DNA from 3 places in the Bacillus sp. NPDC094077 genome. Region 1 is predicted to be linked to each of the others. Evidence: riboswitches for the same ligand, from Rfam matches in the RefSeq annotation. Region 1 holds a riboswitch; each other region holds the start of a gene.

Region 1 (4,051 bases):
CGTTGAGCTTCCTGAAGTAGGTGCAACAATCGAAGCTAACGAGCCATTCGGAAGCGTAGAATCTGTTAAAACAGTTTCTGAATTATACGCACCTGTAAGTGGTAAAGTTGTAGCAGTAAACGAAGAATTAAGTGACCAACCAGAACTTGTTAACGAATCTCCATACGAGGGTGCATGGATGGTTAAAGTTGAACTTTCTGATGCAAGCCAAGTTGAGAAGTTATTAACTGCAGAAAAATACGCAGAAATGACAAACCAAGACTAATTTTAGTCGACTGAAGGACAGCCTTTGTGCTGTCCTTTTTTGTTTTACATAATTCGTTTTAACTCACATATAAATGAATCAGCTATTATGGGAATGACTGCTTTTCGGTAAGGTTTCATGTGTCCTCACAATCTAAACGAGCCGCCTCTGTTTTTCATTGTCCAGCTCCAGCGGCTAGATTGTTAGGTGGCTTCGCTTCTTCCCGCGAGGCAAAAAGCGCCTCTACGTCAGAAGCTCCACCTCCTAGCCCTTCATGTCTAAGAACCTTCCGCACGAGAAGACCAAAAGCGTCTTCTGTGCGAAAGAACCTTAGCCAACAGGACTAAACAGTCGGTTCCGCTTTTCTTTTGCAAAAATAAACAGGAAACAACATGAAAATAACGAATATAATATATACTAAGTTAGAGGTTGTATAGTATATGGTGATCGGGTGATGACATATGATTTATGTAGAAAAAGTCATTATTGTAGAAGGTAAATCAGACAGAAGAAAGATTGAATCTATTATTCGTGAACCTGTGGAAATTGTTTGTACAAATGGTACAATTGGGTTGTCGAAAATGGATGAGCTCATTGATCAGTTTTTTGATAAGGAAGTGTATGTACTAGTGGATGCTGATGATGCTGGAGAAAAGTTAAGGAAACAATTTCGAAAAGAATTTCCGCAGGCAGAGCATATTTATATTGATCGCTCGTACCGAGAAGTGGCAACTGCGCCGTCTTCACACTTAGCAAATGTATTATGGGGAGCTGACATTGACGTTTATACAGAATATTTACGGTAAGGAATGATAGAAGTGATTGATTGGACAGGAGCCGAAGCTACAGCCCTAATAGAAAACGAAGAAAAAACAGTGTTATATGTGTATACGCCAATGTGCGGAACATGCCAATTAGCAAAAAAGATGTTAACAGTCGTTGAGCTGACGATTGAAGATTTGAAAATTGGGATGTTAGATTTAAATTACGCTCCGCATTTAGCGAAAGAGTATGGGATCGAAAGTGTACCTTGTTTACTTATTTTTGAAAATGGGACACTGATGAAGAAAATATATGCATTTCATTCGGTTGAATATTTATATACGGAATTAAAGTAGGCGGCAAAAATTTTGCCGCCTCGACATATTTCTTGGGAAATATGTCGAGAGGCGGGGTGGCTACAGTATTTGTCGAGCGAAAGTAACAGGATTGCTCTTTAGTAAGAGGGAATGGTATGTAATAGAAAGTGATATGAAGGATGTGATTTAGGGTGAAATTATATTCTTTGCTACAATCATTTGTAAATTACGCTAATGGTCAATATCATTTAGAACCACTTTTAAGACAAGGAGAAAAAACTGTTAATTTTCGTTTTGGAGATGAGAGTTGTTCATTACAAATTTCAAGGGATTATATAGAGCTGTTGAAAGAGGAAAGAGGAACGGAACAAATCGTTTGTGTAGATGAAGAGGATGTAGAACGCTTGGTAAGCGGAAATGTAAGATTGCAGACGTTAATGAACGATGGGCGTGTACAATATGCGGGAACGTATCGAACGATGTTATTAGTTGAATCGATGTTTCATATATGTAAACCGATGTCAGTAGGTGCTTAAAATTCTGAAGTTTCTTTTTTTGCGAAAATTTCTGTTGACACGCCGTGCGGATATTGATACAATTCAATTCATAAAATATAGACAATTTCATAAATTACAAATCAGACGAAAATTAAATCTGATTTCTCTTATCAAGAGAGGTGGAGGGACTGTGCCCTGTGAAGCCCGGCAACCGTCAACTTATGTTGAAATGGTGCCAATTCCTGCAAAGCAAATGCTTTGAGAGATGAGAGAGAGGGATAATGTTGTTATATACGCATATAAACCTTTCTGCTTCTCTAAAGCGGAAAGGTTTTTTTGTTGTTTGAAGGAGGACTTCAAACAATAAAAGTAGTTATAACGGTGGACTACACGCATCGAAAATAAAAAAATTGCGGAGTCTATCCAAACAAAAAAGGGGTGAACATCATGATCTTATTAGAAAATGTAAAGAAAATATATAAGGCAAAAAGCGGTGATGTCACTGCTGTAGATAACGCCAATTTAAAGATAGAAAAAGGTGAAATCTTTGGTGTTATTGGATATAGTGGCGCTGGGAAAAGTTCTTTAATCCGATTGTTTAATCAGTTAGAGAAACCAACTTCTGGCCAAATTACAATTGCAAATCGTGTGATTTCAGCAATTACAGGAAGTGAACTTCGTAAAGCGAGACAAGAAATCGGAATGATTTTTCAGCACTTTAACTTACTTTGGTCACGAACTGTGCGTGAAAACATTGCATTTCCACTTGAGATTGCGGGTGTTGATAAGACGAAGAGAAAAGAGCGTGTAGAAGAGTTAATTCGCCTCGTTGGATTAGAAGGAAGAGGAGACGCGTACCCATCTCAGTTAAGTGGTGGACAAAAGCAGCGCGTCGGAATTGCAAGAGCATTAGCGAACAATCCACAAGTACTTTTATGTGATGAAGCAACGTCAGCTCTTGATCCAGAAACGACGGATCAAATTTTAGATTTACTATTAGATATTAATAAGCGTCTCGGTTTAACAATTGTACTAATTACACATGAAATGCACGTGATTCGAAAGATTTGTAATCGAGTGGCGGTAATGGAGAGAGGAAAGATTGTAGAAACGGGTCCAGTACTTGATGTATTCCGTAATCCGCAGCAGGACATTACGAAACGATTTGTACAGCAGTTAACTGATTCTGAAGATACAAATGAAACGATTGAAAGTTTAATTGAAAAGTACCCAGATGGAAAAGTAATTCGCTTGCAGTTTATCGGTGAAGCTGTAGAGAGACCGGTACTTCAAAGATTAATGCAACGCAGTGATATAGAAGTTAGCATTCTGCAAGGAAATATCGCACAAACGAATAACGGTTCTTACGGTAGTTTAGTCGTTCATTTAAATGGTGAGGAAACAGCGATCCAGCAAGCAATAGAAGGAATTCATCAAGATCAAGTAGAGCTGGAGGTGATTGCACATGGATAAATTACTTGCAAATGTTGATTGGAATCAAATGTTAGAAGCAACAGGTGAAACACTATATATGACGGCAATCGCAGCGCTTGCCACATTTGTTTTAGGACTTATTTTAGGACTATTACTATTTATGACAACGAAAGATAATTTATGGGAAAACAAAGCGGTTAACACGGCGATTGGAGCGTTCGTCAATATTTTCCGTTCTATACCATTTATCATTTTAATTATTTTATTAATCCCATTCACAAAGATTCTTCTTGGAACGATTCTTGGAGCGAGTGCAGCACTGCCAGCTTTAATTATCGGCGCAGCACCATTTTATGCAAGAATGGTTGAAATCGCACTTCGTGAAATTGATAAAGGCGTAATTGAAGCTTCAAAAGCGATGGGTGCAAAAACAAGCACAATTATTTTGAAAGTGTTAATTCCAGAATCGTTACCAGCATTAGTATCGGGGATTACGGTAACGACAATTGCTTTAGTAGGCTATACGGCAATGGCAGGTGTTGTTGGTGCTGGTGGCCTTGGAACACTTGCTTACTTAGAAGGGTTCCAGCGCGGGAATAACGATGTAACAATCGTTGCGACAATTTGTGTATTACTCGTTGTATTTTTAATTCAATGGATTGGTGATAGTGTAACGACTCGAATAGATAAAAGATAATGAAAACGGGAGGGTATTTCAAATGAAAAAATTATTACTTACAGCACTTATTTCAACTTCAATTTTCGGGTTAGCTGCTTGTGGTGGGAAAGATAAAGAT
Region 2 (4,051 bases), on a different contig from region 1:
GAATAGAAGCCATAGCGTATCCAATACTTGATCCGGAAAATATGATTGGGAAAATATGCCCGCCACGCCAACCTGTATTTAAACAAACGGCAGTAATGCATAATTTTAAAATGCCTGAAAGAAGTAATACCCAAAAAGATAAATGGCTCCATTCAACTACTAATTCTTTTAATTGGTGTTCCCCTGAAAATAATGTATACGGGAGAACTGTTCCCGCAATTCCTAATAAAATGCCACCAATAATTCCAAGTGTAAGTTTGTATTCCGTAAAAGGATGAATGAGCTTCTCTAATGTAAATTCTAATTTGAAATAAAAGAAACCAACTATAGCACCGATACTAGCAAGCGGGAGAAATGCGATCCATTCATTGAAAGAAAGTGAACCTTCTCCAAAATCAACAATAAAGGATCCGCGATTATCGAGTTTACTCAGTAGTAAATAAACAGAAAAACCTGCAAAAGTAGTAGTTAAGTATACAATTGCTTTTTTTCCTTTAGAAAATTCGTTAATTTGCTCACCCTCATTTTCATTTGGAGCTAAGAAACCGAATAATGGTGCATTAAAAATGACACTTAAAGTAGCACCAATTCCAACCTCTGTTAGTTCATTCATTCCCTTTAAAGCAAATTTAAAACGATCACCAACCCATGTGCAAAGTCCGCCAATAATTCCAACAAGTGCGGCTTCTGGACCGAGACTAGCTCCAAATATTAAAACAATAATCGCAGTTAAAGTAGCCTGATGGACAAAACGGTATTCAATTCTACCTGTTTTTTTATATTCACCCATTACCTCTGGCATGAGGCGTGGATATGTACCGAAGTATTTTTGTGATAAACCAACAAGGGTACCACCGATTATTGTTACACAAAGGGTGTAATAAGGGGGAGAAGAGAAAACGTTAGGTAAGTATCCCCAAATAAAGTGGATTCCGATATTTATCGTAACTAAAAATAGCCAGACTGTAGCACCTACTATGGACCCTAGAAGAATGCCATATAAGACGATTATATAGTGCATGTCTTTTGTATTTGTCATGTTATACCTCCATTATGTAAGAAAGGATTAAATATGCTAGTGCAAAATGAATGGAATATGTATAGTATCTTTTTGAGTGGGTGGCTTATTCAACATCTAGTATGCTTTTGTGAAAATTTGAATCTAGATATTAACTTACTTAATTCTATAGACTAATTTGAGTTTTTTAAAGGTCTTTTTTGAAAGGGAATGGAATATATTTCTTTTGTTATTTTGTATGAAACTATTAATATTTATCCCGCTATTTGCGGGCTAATAATCAGTGGGCGATGGACAAAACCCCATTAACTAAAGTTTTACTTTAATTTAGAACATTCAGAAAAACTATTTGACATTAGGAAATTATTGCTATAAAATCAACGGTAATTGCATAGTCTTATCAAGAAAAGGTGGAGGGACAGGCCCGATGAAACCTTGGCAACAGCCGTATAACGGAATTGTGCCAAATCCTGCAGGTAATAATCCTGAGAGATAAGAAAGAGCCCTTAGAGCGTGTTTTCAAACTGCTCCTTTCTTGTTTTCAGGAAAGGGGCAGTTTTTTATTTTGCATAAAGTGAAACTTTAATCAGTGGGGGTTTTGTCCATCCCCACAAATAGCGGGATAAAAGAAAGGAGAATGAGAGATGGGAGAATCATGGGGAAAAGGAACAATTTGTGTGCAAGGTGGCTATACACCAAAGAATGGTGAGCCGCGCGTTTTGCCACTTTATCAAAGTACAACGTATAAATACGATACTTCAGATGATTTAGCAGCACTATTTAATTTAGAGGCAGAGGGATATATATATACGCGTATTGGAAATCCTACTCTAGCTGCATTTGAGCAAAAGCTAGCGGAATTAGAAGGCGGTGTAGGAGCGGTTGCAACGGCTTCTGGGCAGGCAGCTATTATGCTAGCAGTTTTAAATATTTGTAGTAGCGGGGATCATTTGCTTTGTTCTTCAACAGTTTATGGAGGAACTTTTAATTTATTTGGGGTAAGTTTGCGTAAGCTTGGCATTAATGTTACGTTCTTTAATCCAAATTTAACAGCTGATGAAATTGTAGCACTTGCCAACGATAAGACGAAGCTCATTTATGCAGAATCGTTAGGAAATCCAGCAATGAACGTTTTAAATTTTAAAGAATTTTCAGCTGCAGCAAAAGAATTAGAGGTACCTTTTATCGTTGATAATACGTTAGCGACTCCTTATTTATGCCAAGCGTTTGAACATGGAGCTAATATCATTGTCCATTCAACGACGAAATATATCGATGGTCATGCAAGTTCTTTAGGCGGCGTTGTAATTGACGGGGGAAACTTTGATTGGACGAATGGAAAATATCCTGAGCTTGTCGAACCGGATCCAAGTTATCACGGCGTAAGTTATATCCAAAATTTTGGAGCAGCAGCTTATATTGTGAAAGCACGTGTTCAGTTATTAAGAGACTATGGAAACTGTATGAGCCCATTCAATGCATATATTAGCAATATTGGCTTAGAAACATTGCATTTACGAATGGAGCGTCATAGTGAAAATGCTCTCGCAGTTGCTAAGTGGCTTGCTAATCATGAACGTATTGAATGGGTGAATTATCCGGGATTAGATAGTAATGAAAATTACCCCTTAGCACAAAAGTATTTGAAAAAAGGTGCTAGTGGTGTTTTAACATTTGGTATTAAAGGAGGATTAGAAGCGGCAAAAGAATTTATCGCAAATGTGAAACTAGCGACGCTCGTAACACATGTAGCTGATGCAAGAACTTGCGTTATACATCCTGCTAGTACGACGCATAGACAATTAAGTGCTGAAGATCAGCGTTTAGCTGGTGTGACATCTGATTTAATCCGTTTATCGGTTGGTATAGAAGATGTTTCTGATATTATTGCAGATTTAGCTGCAGCGTTAGTCGGAGGCAAACAACATGCCGATCATAATTGATAAAGATTTACCAGCTCGCAAAGTACTGCAAGAAGAAAATATTTTTGTAATGACGAAGGAGCGAGCAGAAACACAAGATATACGTGCTTTGAAAATTGCTATTTTAAATTTAATGCCCACAAAACAAGAGACAGAAGCTCAATTGCTTCGTTTAATTGGAAATACACCGTTGCAACTAGATGTTCATTTACTTCACATGGAATCACATTTATCTCGCAATGTAGCACAGGAGCATTTAACGAGTTTCTATAAAACATTTCGTGATATTGAAGATGAGAAATTCGATGGACTCATTATTACTGGAGCGCCAGTGGAGACACTCTCTTTTGAAGAAGTAGATTATTGGGAAGAGCTTAAACGTATTATGGAGTATTCAAAAACGAATGTAACGTCTACGCTTCATATTTGCTGGGGGGCACAGGCTGGTTTGTATTATCATTATGGTGTTCCAAAGTATCCTCTTAAGAAGAAAATGTTCGGTGTATTTGAGCATGAAGTCTGCGAGCAACACGTGAAACTGTTACAGGGATTTGATGAATTGTTTTTTGCTCCGCATTCTCGTCATACAGAAGTACGAGAGAGTGATATTAGAGAGGTGAAAGAATTAACACTATTAGCAAATTCTAAAGAAGCTGGTGTTCATCTTGTTATTGGTCAAGAAGGAAGGCAAGTTTTCGCTCTCGGACATAGCGAATATAGTTGTGATACGTTAAAAGAAGAATACAAAAGAGATCGTCAAAAAGGGTTAAATATTGATGTGCCAAAAAATTATTTTAAATATAATAATCCAGATGAGAAGCCGCTTGTTAGGTGGAGAAGTCATGGAAATCTATTATTCTCTAATTGGTTGAATTATTACGTGTATCAAGAAACCCCTTATATATTGTAAATAAAGTGAAACTTTAATCAGTGGGGGTTTTGTCCCTCCCCCACCGATTATTAGTTGAACCAATCGGGCAGTTACGGGCAGCTGATCTCCCCACCTAACTTCCTCACATTCGCCGAATTTTGAGGTGGGAGTCTTATACTACCCGTTAACGCGGGAGAAAGATTGTGTAACACGTGGCACCGTTTTCTTTGTAAAGATTAC
Region 3 (4,051 bases), on a different contig from region 1:
AGACAGATATTTCGAAATATACAGCTACAACAGAGCAAGTACAAAGTCATTCGTTTGCGGATACATTTGTAAACATTGTGCCGACGAACATTATGAAATCATTAGCTGAAGGAGATATGCTTGCTATTATTTTCTTCTCTGTATTATTTGGTTTAGGTGTAGCGGCAATTGGTGAAAGAGGAAAGCCAGTTATGCAATTTTTCCAAGGTGTAGCCGACGCGATGTTTTACGTAACAAACCAAGTTATGAAATTTGCGCCATTTGGTGTATTTGCATTAATTGGTGTTACAGTTTCTACATTTGGACTAGCTTCATTAATTCCGTTAGGAAAATTACTAATTGTCGTGTATGGGGCAATGATCTTCTTCGTTGTAGTTGTATTGGGACTTACAGCGAAAATATTTGGGATTAACATTTTCCAATTCTTTAAGATTTTAAAAGACGAACTGATCTTAGCATACTCTACAGCAAGTTCAGAAACAGTTTTACCGAAAATCATGGAGAAAATGGAGAAATTCGGTTGTCCGAAAGCAATTACATCTTTCGTTATTCCGACAGGTTATTCATTTAACTTAGATGGATCGACTTTATATCAAGCGATTGCGGCTATTTTCTTAGCGCAAATGTACGGCATTGATTTATCCCTTACACAACAAATTACATTATTACTTGTGTTAATGGTTACATCAAAAGGTATTGCGGGTGTGCCTGGCGTATCATTCGTAGTATTATTGGCGACACTTGGTACTGTAGGGATTCCAGCTGAAGGTTTAGCATTTATTGCAGGTATTGACCGTATTTTAGATATGGCTCGTACAGCAGTTAACGTTGTAGGTAACTCTTTAGCAGCTGTAGTTATGTCTAAGTGGGAAGGTCAATATGACGCTGAAAAAGGACAAGCTTATTTGAAAGAAATTTCTAATAAACAAGCAGCTTAATTATAATTTGAACAAGCTCTCACATAATATGTGGGGGCTTTTCTCTATATAGAAAAGGAGCAGGCGTAATGAAACGTAAATATGGTGACGGTTCTTCGTGGAAGCGATTAATAGAAAAAGATTATATAGTCAAGCAGGTAGAAGATGGGATGCTTGGAATATTAGATATAAAAAAAGTGAGAGAACCTAGTTATAAAAAATATGATGGTGAAGAAGTTTGTATTGCAGACGATCAGTATACATGGGTGCAATATTTTATAGATGGGAAAAACTTTGCGATTACGGCTATGCTAGACGACCGGAAAAATTTAGTGCAATATTATATTGACGTGACGAAAGAATATAATATAGACGAGCGTGGTTTACCTTATTTTGATGATTTATATTTAGATGTAGTATTGTTACCGAACGGTGAGATTTATGTATTGGATGAAGACGAGTTAGAGGATGCCTATAGTATGGGAGATGTTACAAAGGAAGAATATGAACTAGCTTGGCATAGAACAAAATGGATTGTAGCGACGATAAAAAACGGAGAATTTTATTGGATTTCAATATTAGATAAAGAAATTGAAAAATTAAAATGATTGGTGTATTCGCGTTTTTGTATAATTACCAAAAAAATCTATACAAAAAATAATTGACTTTTGTTTTGTAAGCGAGTAAAGTTAGGAAAGAAATTATTATTAAAAAATAAATATGAAACCTTCTTATAAAGAGAGGCGGAGGGACTGGCCCTACGATGCCTCGGCAGCGGACTCGATTTTAGAGTGCTGTGCCAAATCCAGCAAGCATGTGCTTGAAAGATGAGAAGAGTGTTTCTTATAGATGTATAAGACCTCTTCTCGTTGGAAGAGGTCTTTTGTTATTCATTAGAAAAAAGGTTGAAACTAGGGAGAGATGGTACTTTGAAAGAAACGAGAGGAAATGGTTTAGCTTTATTACCACTTGGGATATTTTTGGCGCTATTTATTGGTTCTGGAATTATTACAGGTGATTTCTATAAATTGCCGATACTTGTAGCGATTTCAATTGCTGTAGGAATCGCTTTAGCGATGAATCGTAAAGAAAGTTTTAATGTGAAAGTAGAACGATTCGCTAAAGGAGCAGGAAATCCAGATATCATGATTATGGTATTAATATTTGTACTTGCAGGTGCATTTTCTGAAACAGCAAAAGGAATGGGTGGAGTAGACGCAACTGTTAATCTGGCGTTATCTATTTTGCCACCAGGATTTATCGTAGCTGGAATTTTTGTTATAGGTGCATTTATCTCATTAGCGATGGGAACTTCAATGGGAACAATTGCAGCGTTAGCCCCGATTGCTGTAGGTATTAGTGGACAAACGGATATCTCAATTGCACTTACGATGGCAACTGTTGTTGGTGGGGCAATGTTTGGTGATAATTTATCATTTATTTCAGATACAACAATCGCAGCTGTACGTTCACAAGGAACAGAAATGAAAGATAAGTTTAAAACAAACTTTTTAATTGTATTGCCAGCAGCTATTATTACAATTGTATTATTAGTAATTATTACTTTAGGAAGTGATACACAAATTAAAGCTCATACTTTTGATTGGGTGAAGATTTTGCCATATGCAGGTGTACTTGTTACAGCGCTGCTTGGTTGGAATGTACTCATTGTATTAACTGGTGGTACAGTACTATCTGGTGTTATCGGATTTATAGATGGAAGTTACACGCTAGAGAGCTTCTTTAAAAGTGTAACGACTGGAATGGGCGGTATGATGGAGTTAGTATTACTTGCTATTTTAATTGGTGGTATGGTTGAATTGATCCAATATAATGGCGGTATTCAATATTTAATGAATCTTTTAACTCGCAATATTCGCTCGAAAAAAGGAGCGGAGTTTGGGATTGCTGGATTAGTGAGCATGACGAATATGTGTACAGCAAATAATACAATTTCAATTATTTTTACAGGTCCGCTTGCGAAAAACATTGCAAATCAATATGAAATTGATCCTCGTAAATCAGCGAGTGTATTAGATTTATTCTCATGTTGTGTACAAGGGTTAATTCCGTATGGGGCTCAAATGTTAACCGCGGCAGGATTTGCAGCTTTATCTCCGGTTGAATTGTTACCATATGCCTTTTATCCCATTTTAGTTGGGGTATGTGGAGTAGTTTCGATTCTGATTGGGTTTCCGAAGTTTTCGAAAGTAACTGAGAAAAAAGAGTGCCATAAAACAGCTTAATTTAATATGAAGCATTAAGATTGGAAACGGAAAACGTGCAGAGAATATCTCTGCACGTTTTTTGTATTATGAAGGACTGAATACGTCTCGGTCTTAAGTCTGAGTTGAAAACGGTTCTTAAGCTCGTTATGGAAAAATGAAAAAATAGTTAAGATAAGAGTATCAAATCGAAGGGAGGCAAGCACAAGATGAAACAATTTCTAGCGTTTATCGCGGCCGGTATTTTGGCTTTAATTGCTCTTGGTAGTCTTGCTGGTATTATAGGATTCGCAATCGGAGCAGGAGTTGTGTACTGGAGCTATAAATCATTTGTGCGAGCACAATCATTTTTTGGAAAGTTAGCTTGGGGTATTGTTGGTTTGATCGGCTTGTCCATCGCCCTTTCTCATTCCCCAGCATTAATCGGTATCGCAGCATTAGTAGTTTTATACTACGGATACCGTGAGTGGAAAAAAGAAAAACCTGTAGTTGTTGATTCTGCTCCAGAAAGTTCTAAATCATATAGCAACTTTGAAGATGAGTGGAACAAATTAATGAAAAACTAATAAAAAATAAATCAAATTTATAAAGTAGAAGAGAGGAAGATTTATAATGAAACAATCTTTATTCGGACGTGTACGCGATGCAATTTTAGCTGATTTTCATAATGTGTTAGATGAGAAAGAAAGAAAAAATCCAATTGCTATGTTAAACCAGTATTTACGCGATAGTGAGCGTGAAATAACAAAAATTGAGAAGTTAATTCAGCGTCATAAAACATTAAAATCTAACTTCGCTCGTGAGCTTGAGCAAGCACGCTATTTCGTTAACAAAAGATCAAAGCAAGCTATCATTGCTCAAGAAGCAGGCGAATTACAACTGCATGAGCGTGCATTAGAAGAGGTAGCT

What was found. Region 1 has a riboswitch for S-adenosylmethionine ahead of ACQKNR_RS13550 (methionine ABC transporter ATP-binding protein). Riboswitches for the same ligand answer to the same signal wherever they lie in the genome.
Region 2: it holds a riboswitch for S-adenosylmethionine, as region 1 does, so the genes downstream of both, ACQKNR_RS24965 (bifunctional O-acetylhomoserine aminocarboxypropyltransferase/cysteine synthase) here and ACQKNR_RS13550 (methionine ABC transporter ATP-binding protein) in region 1, are expected to answer to the same signal.
Region 3: it holds a riboswitch for S-adenosylmethionine, as region 1 does, so the genes downstream of both, ACQKNR_RS10735 (Na+/H+ antiporter NhaC family protein) here and ACQKNR_RS13550 (methionine ABC transporter ATP-binding protein) in region 1, are expected to answer to the same signal.

The regions. Positions count from the first base shown of each region.
Region 1 covers NZ_JBNNUF010000004.1:354,647-358,697, forward strand. Annotated here, with positions in the region: gene gcvH (glycine cleavage system protein GcvH) at 1-265, shown strand, start outside; gene ACQKNR_RS13535 (toprim domain-containing protein) at 706-1,050, shown strand; gene ACQKNR_RS13540 (thioredoxin family protein) at 1,054-1,362, shown strand; gene ACQKNR_RS13545 (hypothetical protein) at 1,515-1,859, shown strand; SAM riboswitch class I at 1,985-2,092, shown strand; gene ACQKNR_RS13550 (methionine ABC transporter ATP-binding protein) at 2,268-3,293, shown strand; gene ACQKNR_RS13555 (methionine ABC transporter permease) at 3,286-3,951, shown strand; gene metQ (methionine ABC transporter substrate-binding lipoprotein MetQ) at 3,974-4,051, shown strand, end outside.
Region 2 covers NZ_JBNNUF010000016.1:27,526-31,576, forward strand. Annotated here, with positions in the region: gene ACQKNR_RS24960 (chloride channel protein) at 1-1,039, opposite strand, end outside; SAM riboswitch class I at 1,413-1,517, shown strand; gene ACQKNR_RS24965 (bifunctional O-acetylhomoserine aminocarboxypropyltransferase/cysteine synthase) at 1,663-2,961, shown strand; gene metA (homoserine O-acetyltransferase MetA) at 2,945-3,850, shown strand.
Region 3 covers NZ_JBNNUF010000003.1:389,163-393,213, forward strand. Annotated here, with positions in the region: gene gltP (glutamate/aspartate:proton symporter GltP) at 1-938, shown strand, start outside; gene ACQKNR_RS10730 (DUF402 domain-containing protein) at 1,007-1,525, shown strand; SAM riboswitch class I at 1,646-1,751, shown strand; gene ACQKNR_RS10735 (Na+/H+ antiporter NhaC family protein) at 1,847-3,163, shown strand; gene ACQKNR_RS10740 (flagellar basal body rod protein) at 3,352-3,708, shown strand; gene ACQKNR_RS10745 (PspA/IM30 family protein) at 3,755-4,051, shown strand, end outside.